Ruminococcus sp. HUN007: one gene and its partner. The protein of the gene in region 2 interacts with the protein of the main gene of each other region in a pairwise test. Links are inferred from orthologs where the notes say so. Each region holds a gene or a part of one and is shown on either strand. Other genes may lie near its edges. The genes, in order: rpe and eno.

What was found.
Region 1: the proteins of eno (region 2) and rpe interact in binary tests that used the Escherichia coli proteins (3 or more experiments, as listed by UniProt). The link is inferred for Ruminococcus sp. HUN007 from one-to-one orthologs.

Annotation. Positions count from the first base shown.
Region 1 is NZ_JOOA01000002.1:608,319-614,598, reverse strand. Bases 1-2,745 are described here. They hold rpe (ribulose-phosphate 3-epimerase), read left to right. Parts: upstream 1-923; coding sequence 924-1,568; downstream 1,569-2,745. Other genes in these bases: CC97_RS06885 (putative glycoside hydrolase), read left to right, coding at 1,704-2,745; CC97_RS06895 (enhanced serine sensitivity protein SseB C-terminal domain-containing protein), read left to right, coding at 1-347. In the rest of the region: more of CC97_RS06885, read left to right, coding at 2,746-3,002; CC97_RS06880 (FHA domain-containing protein), read left to right, coding at 3,005-3,529; CC97_RS06875 (FtsW/RodA/SpoVE family cell cycle protein), read left to right, coding at 3,492-4,790; CC97_RS06870 (penicillin-binding transpeptidase domain-containing protein), read left to right, coding at 4,787-6,127. UniProt on the Escherichia coli protein: Catalyzes the reversible epimerization of D-ribulose 5-phosphate to D-xylulose 5-phosphate.
Region 2 is NZ_JOOA01000001.1:56,784-63,246, forward strand. What follows is about bases 2,168-5,095. They hold eno (phosphopyruvate hydratase), read right to left. Parts: upstream 4,319-5,095; coding sequence 3,017-4,318; downstream 2,168-3,016. Other genes in these bases: CC97_RS00185 (restriction endonuclease subunit S), read right to left, coding at 2,168-2,643; CC97_RS00195 (ZIP family metal transporter), read right to left, coding at 4,553-5,095. In the rest of the region: dinD (DNA damage-inducible protein D), read right to left, coding at 1-335; CC97_RS00180 (type I restriction-modification system subunit M), read right to left, coding at 533-2,062; more of CC97_RS00185, read right to left, coding at 2,074-2,167; more of CC97_RS00195, read right to left, coding at 5,096-5,335; CC97_RS00200 (flavodoxin), read right to left, coding at 5,590-5,994; CC97_RS00205 (DUF3793 family protein), read right to left, coding at 5,991-6,463. UniProt on the Escherichia coli protein: Catalyzes the reversible conversion of 2-phosphoglycerate (2-PG) into phosphoenolpyruvate (PEP). It is essential for the degradation of carbohydrates via glycolysis.

The DNA of each region.
Region 1 (6,280 bases), on a different replicon or contig from region 2:
AACTGCTTGAAGGATTAAAGAGTGCCATCGATGAAAGAAACAATTCACAGGTTTTCATAGCTGATCTCAAGGAACATCCTGAAGAACTCGAGGATGCTCTCAGGGACTTCTTCAATGAAGACGGCACTGTTGAACAGGCTTACCTTCAGCTTATGAGAAGAGGAAACGATGTAAGCTATCTTCTTATTGTAGACAACGAATTTCCTGAAAATGCATCAGAAGATGAAGTAAAGAGCATCAGAAAGAATCTGTTCGACAATATTGCAGAAAAAATAAAACCGGCACTTAACGGCCGTCCTCTTTCAATTGCAGGATTTTCAGATGAGTTCGGTAAAAAAAGCGGTTGAAAACAGAGTACCTTTCTACACCAGATGATCACAAAACTGTCCATATGACAATATAAAAAGAACAGTTTTGTACAGTTCGTAGATATAATCCACTATCAGACCATTTGGTTTTTGTGCATGTATACATTTTTCATGTAAATTTAGTGATAGATAATAATCTATATTGACAAAGCTATTTTTTCATGCTATAATATAACCATAGTAAGGAAGACATAAAAGTTTCCTTACATCATTAATTATTGAAATTTTCTTATAAATAGTGTTTTTTCTCATATCTCCTTTAGAAAGCTCTGTTCTTATAGAACAGGGCTTTCTCCCTTTTACAGGGAAAGTTTATCTGTAAAGGGGACGTATTATTAAAAGCACTGCTTAAGCTCCGCACTTAAGGCTCGTTCCTGCCCGCGGAGTTTTTTACTGCATTTTTTCAGACTATGTGCAATCTGCGTAATAAATCTGAATCATGTGCCGGATTTTTTTATAGAAAAATATCGTATTATTGTTGACCGCAGGGCGAAAATAGGGTATTATATATATGTATGTATTGATATTATGAATCTTTCTGGAGGTTGAACTTTTTTGAAAACTTATATTTCTGCTTCTATACTCGGTGCTGATCTTCTTAATCTCGCAGCTGAATGCGACAGACTTAAGGAGAACGGAGTGGACATGCTCCATTTCGATGTAATGGATGGTCAGTTTGTTGACAATATTTCATTCGGACTTCCTGTACTCGAGAAGTTAAGCAAATATACAGACATTTTCAAAGATGTTCACCTTATGATCAGTGATCCTTTGAAATATATAGACGCATTTGTAAAAGCCGGCAGTGACATGATCACATTCCATGTCGAAAGCAGTTCCGATCCGGACGAAGTGATCGCCGCTGTTAAGGCAGCAGGCATCAGATGCGGTATTTCAGTAAAGCCGAAGACACCTGTTGAAGAAATTTACAGATTTCTCGACAGAGTCGACATGGTTCTCATTATGACAGTGGAGCCCGGCTTCGGGGGACAGGGATTCATTCCTGAAACTGCTGAAAAGATCAGTACTCTCAGACGATACATTACAGAAAATGGTTTTGATACTGACATTCAGGTCGACGGCGGAATAAACGCAAAGACCATCTCCGTTGTCAGAGATGCCGGAGCAAATGTTATTGTTTCGGGAAGCTATCTGTTCAATGCAGCTTCCATGGCAGACGCAGTCAGATCTTTAAAATGATAATGCGGGCGAAAACACAGGACACCTGTTGTCCGGCAGGCAGACAGATATAAACATTAAACGTGTTCCGTACTGACGGTTACCGTGAACTGCCGTATATGGTCAGTGTTTTCCGTAATTAAGGAGAGTTTTAAAATGAAAAAAAATAAAGGTATGAAAATATATAAACAGAGAAAGAAAAAGAGAGGAGCTTCCAGCCAGATCGGTTCCATTCTCGGAACATGTGCTGTAGTTTTCGGTGCAGGTATATTCGGTTACTATGTAATTGCTGTACCAATGGCCAAGGTGTTCCGTACAATGAATTCAGAACCTGAGGTAATGGTATCCGATTCAGTTCTTGACGAGGAGTTGCCGGTTATTACTGAGGCAGTGACCACAAGATACAAGACCAGTCTTGACGGACTTGAAATAGAAAAGACGGGCGATTCTGAACAAAAGGCAGTGACAACTGTTATCGTTACAGAAAACGATACTATTGTTACTTCGATTCCTGCAGTAACTGTACCGGTTACAACTGAATATGCTGCTGAGGCTCAGCCTGTACCGTCACCGTCAGCATCTCCGTCACCTGCTCCGCAGGCTGTAGTAAAGGGCGGCTGCGTTTATCTTTCAGCTTCTGACATTTCAAGTATCGATGCGCTTTCTGCACGGCTTTCATCGGTTAAGGACTGCACATCTGTTGCAATACCGCTTAAGGTAACAGGCGGTGAGCTCAACTATGATTCACAGGTGAACTCAGCAAGACTTTCTGGAGCAGTTTCATCTGATATCTCACTCGGAGACATCGTAAACGCTGTAACTGAGAAAGGACTTGTACCGGTAGCTTCCATAAGTACTGTGGCAGATAACATTTATCCTGTAACATACAAAAAAGCAGCTTATCAGTTCGAAGACGGCTATACCGGTGAATGGCTTGACAACAAGGCTGAAGCAGGCGGTAAGCCTTGGCTTTCACCTTTCTCACCTATTGCTCAGGATTATCTCTGCGCACTTGTTGATGAAATCACATCAGCCGGTATCAAGAGTGTTATCTGTACTGATAACTATTTCCCGCCTTTCCGTGAAAAGGACCTTGGATACATCGGTGAGATCGTAAAGTCACCTGAACGATACAAGGGACTTACAAACCTTGTGAATATGCTCAGCCAGTCTGCAGCTGCAAACGGCGGCAAGGTTATGCTTGAGGTTTCTGCTTCGGATATAATCAACTCTTCAGCTGAAGTATTCCATCCTGAAGAATTCGGTACAATGTCTCTCGTTGTAAATGTAAACATGGATGATTTCGGCGGCGAGTCACTTCATTCCGTACTTGATAAGATAAAAGGCAAAACAGGCAGCATGAAGGTAGTTCCGTGCGTTTCAGCAGGCGGCGACAGCGCTTCAGTTACAGGAACTCTCAAGTCAATGGGATATGATCTCTATATGATCAGATAATCATGGATTTTAATTTTGACAATGTAAATTTAAACCTAGAGTCCGTTTCAGATCTTCTTAACGGACTCTACGCACAGATAATTACATTCAAAGGTTTTGCAAGTGTGTTCGTCATGCTTTTCATTGACCTTTGTGTTCTTATCATACTGCTCAAAAGCGGATCGGAAAAGAAACTCTGTAACAGGAAATGGCGTAAAGAGTTCGGATATATAGCTGTTGTCGAAGGCCGCAGGGTAATTCCTGTGGAAACTTCCGAGATACTTCTTGGCCGGCACCGTTCAGCAGATATCCAGTTTCCTGATCTGTCGGTTTCAAGGTATCACGCAGTACTGACTTATTCTGACGGAGTATTTCTTCTTGAAGATCTCAATTCAAAGTCAGGCACATACCTTAACGGAAAGAAGATACATTCTGCTGTGATCAATGTGGATGACGAGATCAGACTTGGCGCAGTGGTTTTCCGTATAAAGAGAATAAAGGAGACAAACAATGGCAGCAGAAAAGGTAAAGGAAAACGAAAAGCTTAGTTACTTTTTCATCAGACTATTCGTTGTACTTACACACATTGTTCTGCTTCTGAACGTTTACCTGAACGGGACCTATGATGATGTGGCTGCGGTAATCATTCTTTCAGCCTTTGTAATTTTTTCAGACATAGCATACTTCATGATCCTGGGGACGTTTACGCAGGACACTTACACAGTTGATTACCTGCTGGTACTGATTGCAAACATAAGTCTGATATTTCAGTCGTGTTTTGGCGGTGTAGAATTTAATCTTAAACATTTTATAACCCTTACTGCCGGAATGATTTCATGTCATGCCGGCTATTTATTTACTCGTAACAGCTTTAAGGCGGAAAAATTCAGACCGTACTGTTATGCCGGCATAGCAGTGCTTATGATTATAATCTTTCTTTTTGCCGGCTCAAGAAGCATGTGGATAAGAATAGGCGGATTTTCCGTTCAGCCTTCTGAATTTATGAAACCGCTTCTTGTCATGATCTGTGCTTCATCACTTTCAAGCCAGCAGACAAAGAAAAAATACTGGATAATACGCACCGCTCCGAATAATATCGGAATGGTTCTCATTTCAGCTCTCATCATAGCATTTCAGTGGTGGTGCCGTGATCTCGGCAGTATACCTACGTTTGCTGCTGTTACCGGATGTGCGCTTATCAACAGACTCTGCTATCCTAAGGCTGCGTTTTCCAAAAGAAAAATAGCGGCTCTTGCCGGAGCAGTTCTTGCACTTGGATTTGCAGCAGTCAGATTTGCTCCTGCCTACGTTAAGGACAGACTCTACGTTGACATCTGGGCTGATCAGTACGGAAACGGATACCAGCAGTGCCGTGCCCTTATTGCAATGGCTGAAGGCGGATGGCTTGGCAAAGGACCGGGTGCCGGACGGCTAAGCAATATCGCAGCATATGACACCGATATCGTATTCTCATCAGTATCGGAGGAATGGGGACTTCTCGCAGCTGTTCTCTTCGTTATACTAATCGTTCTTATGCTCGCGACTTCACTTATTAACACACCGAAGTGCTATTATCACGGAACTATAGCAGTCGGAGTAACAGCTGTGTTCGTTGTACAGATGTCACTCAACATATTCGGATCATGCAATATGATCCCGTTTACCGGCGTTACTCTTCCGTTCCTTTCAAACGGAGGTACATCTATCGTTACAAGCGGTTTTCTGATAGGCATGCTCAAAGCCACACAGTCTCCTGTATTTATCAGAAACATTGTGGAAGTCGAACCGGAAAGAGGTGAGAAGCCATGAGAAGCATCAGAAGAAACATGAGACTCATAACAGCAATGCTGACTTTGTTCATGGCGGGAATGGGTGCACTTGTATTCAGAATATATTCGCAGTCTTCTTTCTATATGAGTAATTCTGATTCCGTGTCTCTTGGAAAAGTGTACGACAGAAACGGTGATGTCCTCTTTGATCAGAATGCTGATCCTGAAACGTACGGATACGGTCATTTCACCGATGTAGCTAATTTTATCGGCAACGACAGCGGCCAGATGACCAATACGCTTGTATCAGAAAACATGCAGTATCTGAGTAACTATTCCTTTTCGGCCGGTCTCAGAAATGAAAACGGAAGCAGTAGTATAGTCACTACGCTGGATCATGCTGCAAATCAGAGAGTGTACGATGCTTTCGGTGATAAAAACGGAACTGCGATTGCCTATAATTATCTGACAGGTGAGGTACTTGTCTGCGTAAGCAGACCGGGACTTGACCCTTTCGGCGGATACACAGGTCTGGAGGAGGGAAGTCTTCTCTGTAAGGCGTTTTATAAATTCACACCGGGTTCAACACAGAAGATCCTCACTACTGCTGCTGCCTGCGAAACAATGGGAGCAGACAAACTCGATTCAAAAAGATACAGATGTGATGGTGCATTCACCAACAGATCAGGCAAGGAAATAATCTGTCATTTTCTTTCCGGACACGGCGAGCAGAACATACATGAAGCTTTTGCGAACAGCTGTAATCCGTTCTATGCTCAGCTTGTTGAAGACGGTGATTTTGTCATGAACAATGTCATGAAAGTATTTCGTGATCTCGGATATTCAGTCAACGGTTCGAAAGCAATGACTCTTGAGATCAACGGGATAAATGTAGAAACTGCTTCAACCGTTCTCAATGACAAGGGCGATTTTTCAACTGAGTGGGGATTCATCGGCCAGGGCGAAACGATGATCAGTCCCTGCATGCTTATGATGTGGCAGAGTGCCGTAGCTACAGAAAAGGGCTTTTCTGTACTTCCTTATGTTATAAGCAGCACGACCGATGTAGTCGGAAACAGAAATGATATGAAATCACCCGGGCATTCAAAACAGTTTTTTTCAGCTTCCACGGCCTCATATATGCGTGAGATTATGATAAGTAACGGAAGCAGATATTCCGATTCTATTCCGGGCTATGTTCTAGGACTTAAAAGCGGAACAGCACAGGTTAAAAACGGTGACGAGGAAAACTCATTCCTTGTGGGATTCAATACTGATACCGAGAAACCGATCGCGTTCTGCGTTCTTATTGAAAACAAGGATCAGTGGGGAATAACAACTGACTCGATAGTAAGTGTTCTTCTTGACTCGCTTTAAAAAATATCCTGTTTTTCTTTCTGTATTATTAAGGAAACACTGATTAAACCGGATTTCCAGAGGTGATATTTGCCGGGATTTGCTCCGGAACCCCACTCTGATTTATGAATAAATCAGAGTTTCCTTTATATTTTCATGTATAAACTCTGTATT
Region 2 (6,463 bases):
TACGTCTGGCCGAGAGCAATGACTTCTTTTCTCGGATCGCCGTTCATAACGATAAGATAGCATGCATACCGAGACAACATATAGTCATCTATATTTCTTTTAGAACTACTTCCGAGATCGACCATTTTGCCGACGTTGGCAAAATGGTCAGAAGACGTATTTCCTGAGTTTTCGCAAGCCTGCTTCGCCTTATCAATAACCTCAGAAAACCTTCTCCACTGTTTGTACTCCAATACATTTTGTAACTCACGAGCATACCAGAATTCTTCTCCGTATTCATTTACATGTTTGATTTCTTCGAAAACCTTTTCTGAATATTTTTCAATTTCACTCATTTTTCCATACTCCTTTTTTTCAATGTATCATTATTCCGAAACCTTTTCCGAAATCTTTTCCGACATCTTTACCGACATCTTTACCGCCATCTTTACCGACATCTTTACCGACAATCTTTACCGACACTTATTCCGCCAATGTGGCGGAATAACGGCGGATTAAATGGGGGGGAATAAAAAAAGATATCTGATCGTAATTATAATCCAAGCTCCTTCAAATATGCATCCATCTGCTTCTGAACTTCATCGATTTCTTTGTCGATTGCCTTTATTTCCTCACGTACAGCATCGATATCTATCGGTTCTTCCTCTTCAAAAGTATCAACATATCTTGGAATGTTCAGATTATAATCGTTCTCAACTATCTCTTCCTTTGAAGCAACGTAGCTGTATTTATCGACATTCTCACGCTTTTTATAAGTATCTACGATCTTCTCGATATCACAATCACGCAGGTTATTCTGATTCTTGCCTTTTTCGAAATTACCTTCACCACTGGCATCGATAAACAGTACATCATGAGTACCGCGGTTCTTTTTGAAAACAAGAATACACGCCGGAATACCAGTACCGTAGAACAGATTTGCCGGAAGTCCGATAACTGCATCGAGAAGATTGAAATCTATTATCTCCTTACGGATCTTCCCCTCACTTGCTCCGCGGAAAAGAACACCGTGCGGAAGAACAACTGCCATTCTGCCTCCGTCTTCATCAAGGCAGTTAAGCATATGAAGTACAAATGCATAGTCACCCTTTGATGACGGAGGAACGCCCCAGGCAAATCTGCCGTAAGGATCAAGTGAAGCAGTCATTTTCTCTTTCTTCTTATCCTCACCGCTTACAGCTGAAAGGAAGCCACTGTCCCATTTATCGAGTGAGAACGGAGGATTGGCAACCACACACTGGAACTTCATGAGTTTATCATCTTTGATATTCTGCGGATTAGCCAGCGTATCGCCCTGCCAGATCTTTGCGTCGTCAACGTTATGAAGGAACATGTTCATCGTACAAAGCGCCCAGGTCTGATTGTTTACTTCCTGACCATACACGGCTACCTTGTGCGAAGGAACTTTTTTATACGCTTTCAGAAGCAGACCGCCCGAGCCGCAGGTTGGATCGTAAATACGGTCATTTTCCTTCGGCTCAACAAGTTCAGCTACAAGCTTTGACACGTTGTTAGGCGTAAAGAACTCACCGCCTTTTTTACCGGCATCGGAAGCAAAGTTTGCTATCATGTACTCGTAGGCATCACCAATGATATCCGCACTGTCGAGCTGTGAAGGGCTGAGATCAAGTGTCTGGAAATCTTCAAGAAGATTACGTAAAATCGCATTCTTGTCCTTCGTCTCACCAAAGTCAACAGTAGAGTTAAAATCAATAGCTCTGAAAACATTTCTTAGTTTTTCACTGTTGTTATTTTCAATCTCAGCAAGAGCAACGTTTATTTTCTGTCCGATCTCATTATCGTTTCTGTTCTTATACAGATAATCAAAAGTAGAAGTTTCAGTAAGGGCGAAACGTTCATTTCTCATTGCACGTTCAACTCTTGCCATGTCGCCCTTGTACTTTTCAGTGTATTCTTTCTTTGTTTCTTTATAAACGTCATTAAGGTACTTTACGAAGAGCATAGCAAGAATATAATCCTTGTAACGAGAACTGTCTATTTTGTTTCTGAAACTGTCGCAGGCACTCCAGAGTACCTTTTCAATATCGCTTTTACCTGTCATTGTAACATTCCTCACATTCTGTTTATTTTATTTATCAATGCTTTGTAATACTGTTCTTTTTTCATCTTAAGCTCTTCAAGAAGTTTTAATTCTGCAGAAGCAAGCTTATAAACTTCAATTACATTTTTCTGTTTCTCACAAGCCGGTAAATCTATTTCAGTTTCCCCGACAAGTGTTGGTTTTATCTGTTTAAGAATTCCGGCACAACTCATATTGAATTTCTTTTTAATTCTGTCTTTGTTCATATACCACGCAATGTATTCCGGATCGGCTTTTTTATTTCTTACTCTGACAATAACAAAGTGAGACGGAATAACCAGTCCTGAATACTTTTCGTTTATATAGACCGCAGTATACGGTTCTGATGTTTTTATGATCACATCACCGGTCTGTGTAAGGTAGTTTGAAGGAAGCTCCTCTTCAGTATAATACGGAATCAGTTCATTCATGATAATCTCGCAGTTACTGTTTACCGCCTTAAGATTAAGCTGTCTGTATTCAAAACCTTTTTCCTTGTCCTTCGCTTCTTTTCTTGAAAGTACAAGACCGGTTTTGACCGAAGCTATTTCACTTAGTTTCATATGTCCTCCGATAAATTTATTGTTATGATAGTCATGTAACCCTATGATTTAATTATAACCTCTGATAAAAAGGTTGTCAATAGTTTTTTGAAATTTATTTTTGTTATGTATTCTATGTAACTTAATGATTATATGATTACGTTCAGAGCTCCGGCAGTCACAGTTCTGCAAAACAGAAACATTTTGAAGTTAGCATCCTATAACTGATGTGTCATAAAAAAACACAGCTCCCTCAGGAAAAGGAACTGTGTTTAAGTAGATTACGTATTATGGATATAGGATTTGGTAAATCAGTATGTCTTTGATGCGCACTGCATCTGAACGGCGTCAGGGATCGGGGCTTGCGCCCCGGGGCCTTTACGCCTTAGCAGTATTATTTTTTTACGTGGAAAGCGTTAATACCTGGATAGCATGCAGAATCGCCGAGTTCTTCTTCAATTCTGAGGAGCTGGTTGTACTTTGCAACTCGTTCTGATCTTGAAGGAGCACCTGTCTTGATCTGGCATGTGTTGAGGGCAACTGCAAGGTCAGCAATTGTTGTGTCTGCTGTTTCACCTGAACGGTGTGATGAAATAGCTGTGTAGCCGGCAGCGTGTGCCATTTTGATAGCTTCGAGTGTTTCTGAAACAGAACCGATCTGGTTGAGCTTGATGAGGATTGAGTTACCTGCACCAAGTGAGATACCCTTTGAAAGACGTTCTGTATTTGTAACGAAGAGGTCATCACCAACGAGCTGAACCTTATTACCGATCTTTGCAGTCATTCTCTGCCAGCCTTCCCAGTCTTCTTCGTCAAGACCGTCTTCGATAGAGATGATCGGGTACTTGTCTACGAGTGATTCCCAGTGAGCGATAAGTTCATCTGATGTGAATTCCTTACCTGACTTAGGCTGCTTGTAGAAGCCCTTGCCCTTTTCGCTCTTCCATTCTGATGAAGCTGCGTCCATAGCGATCATAAAGTCCTTGCCAGGTTCGAAACCTGCAGCCTTGATAGCTTCGAGGATCTTTTCGATAGCTTCTTCATCGCTTGTAAGCTTGTTAGGAGCGAAGCCGCCTTCGTCACCGACAGCAGTAACGTCGCCCATGTCTTTGATGAGCTTCTTGAGTGTGTGGAACACTTCTGCACACCAGCGGAGACCTTCCTTGAATGAAGGAGCGCCTACAGGCATGATCATGAATTCCTGTGTGTCAACTGCACTGTCTGCGTGAGCACCGCCGTTGAGGATGTTCATCATAGGTACAGGAAGCTTTGTTCCCTGAATGCCGCCGAGGAATCTGTAAAGCGGGATTCCGAGAGCTGTTGCAGCAGCACGTGCTGAAGCGATGGAAACAGCAAGGATAGCGTTGGCACCAAGCTTTGACTTGTCCTTTGTTCCGTCTGCAGCGATTATAGCCTTGTCTATTGCATAAATATCTGAAGCATCCATTCCTGTAAGAACATCATTGATAACTGTGTTGATATTTTCCACAGCCTTCTGAACGCCCTTGCCGAGATAGCGTGACTTGTCTCCGTCACGGAGCTCAAGCGCTTCGAATTCACCGGTTGAAGCACCGCTCGGAGCAGTACCTCTGCCTACTGTTCCGTCTGCAAGATAAACTTCAGCTTCAACAGTAGGATTTCCGCGTGAATCAAGAATCTCGCGGCCGACAACCTTTTCAATTTCTAAAAAATCCATATTATTTTACTCCTTATCTGCCGCTTTAAATATGCGGCTTATCAGTATTATTAAAGTGAAGGCGAATTTCGCTCACTAAATAATCAAAGTTCTTTCAGACTTAAGGCGGAAAGCTCGCACTTCTTTCCGCCTTTTGAAAGAAGTCTGAGAATATGAATTATTGATTAGCCTTTGCTAACCGTTTATTATTTTATCATAATAGTTAGCCTTTGTCAACTGTTATTTTATAATTAATCATCCAAGAGCCGTATCAAGCGCCATCATAAGAGTAAATCCAACCGAAAACATTAAAACACCGATATTTGAGTGCTCGCCTTCAGATATTTCAGGAATAAGTTCCTCAACGACAACGTAGATCATTGCACCTGCAGCAAAACTGAGCAGGTACGGCATTGCCGGAAGTATAAGTGATGAAAACAGTATGGTAAGAATCGCACCCGCCGGTTCCACAGCTCCTGAAAGAACACCTCCGCAGAAGGCTGCAGATTTTTTCTTTCCTTCCGCACGCAGAGGCATTGAGATGATCGCACCTTCCGGAAAGTTCTGTATCGCAATTCCAAGTGCAAGAGCAAACGCTCCGCCGGACGACATCTCTTCCGTTCCTTGCAGGAGTCCTGCGTAGACAATACCGACTGCCATTCCCTCAGGAATGTTGTGAAGTGTGACCGCAAGCACCATCATAGTAGTTCTCGCAAGCTTTGACGGCATACCTTCTGCTTTCTCCGCATTCATGTGCAGATGCGGAATGATCGTGTCAAGAAGCAGCAGGAACAGAACGCCGAACCAGAAGCCGGCAACTGCCGGAATAAATGATAATCTTCCCATCCCCTCTGCCAGCTCCATGGCAGGTATGATAAGGCTCCACACCGAAGCTGCAGTCATAACACCTGCTGCAAAGCCTGACAGCATTCGCTGAACGTTTCTGCTCAGGCCGCGCTTCATAAAGAATACGCACGCCGAACCGGCTGATGTTCCGAGAAACGGCAGCATAAGTCCGGTTATAATTTCGTTTTTCATATGCATCTACCTTTCTCTGTTACTAAGTAAACACTGATTAAATCGGAAATCCGACTACGCCGGATTTCCGGATGCGGGATTTGCGGGGCTTCGCCCCGGAGCCCCACGCTGATTTATGAATAAATCAGCGTTTCCCTAAAAAACAACAGGCAGGCCGGATCATTGTCCAGGCCTGCCGGCTGTCTCGCCATGTGGTTATTCTATGAATTACAGTATGTCGAAGATGTCATTTTAAGAAAAATCAGATAGTTTAATTATGCAAAACGTGCGCCAAGTTCTTTAAGTTTTGCAAGATCATCGTCTGAAGGAGTTTCATTTACCATAACTCCTGCACCGTCAACAAGTTCAGCACCTGTCTTCTTTGTACGTTCTTCCCAGTTGCGCATCCATTCACCGTCACCCCAGCCGTATGAACCGAAAAGAATTACTTTCTTTCCGCCAAGACTTCCTTCAACTGATGAGAAGAACGGCTCAAATTCTTCTTCCTCAAGCACTTCCGCACCCATTGCCGGGCAGCCAAAAGCAATAACGTCGTAATCGCTTACACTGCCTCCGAACTCTGAAACTGTAAAAATATCTGCGCCGGCACCATCTGCAATTGCTTTTGCCATTGCTTCAGTATTTCCCGTACCACTCCAGTAGATAACCGCTGTTTTCATTGAAATTCCTCCTTGTATTGCTGTACTGCAGCAAACAGCTCAGTACCCTGTTTTATCTGAGAACAGAGATACTCTCTGCATTCTCCGTATTTTTTAAAAAGGAGCTTTGCCTTCTCTGCTTCATGATATACTTTCCATGTCCCGCAGAGAAGACAGTTCCTTCCTTTGTTATTTATAAATCCCCGTACATCATCAACAGGATATCCGAGAAAAGCTCCTATCTCATGCGGAAAATTTCCGAACCGTATACGTGATGACAAACGTTTCAGCTTGTGCTCGGTACTGTCATCAGAACTGTATCCGTATTCGGAAAGCAGTTCCTTTACATCGGGACGGGAAAGCCATGCTTCAAGTATATCTCTGTGATAAATGTATATAAGTGTTCTTCTGCCGCATCGGCAGAGCACTTTCATATCAAGTCCGAATCTACCTGCACGTCCGGAAAACTCTTCGCAAAGCTCACCGATCA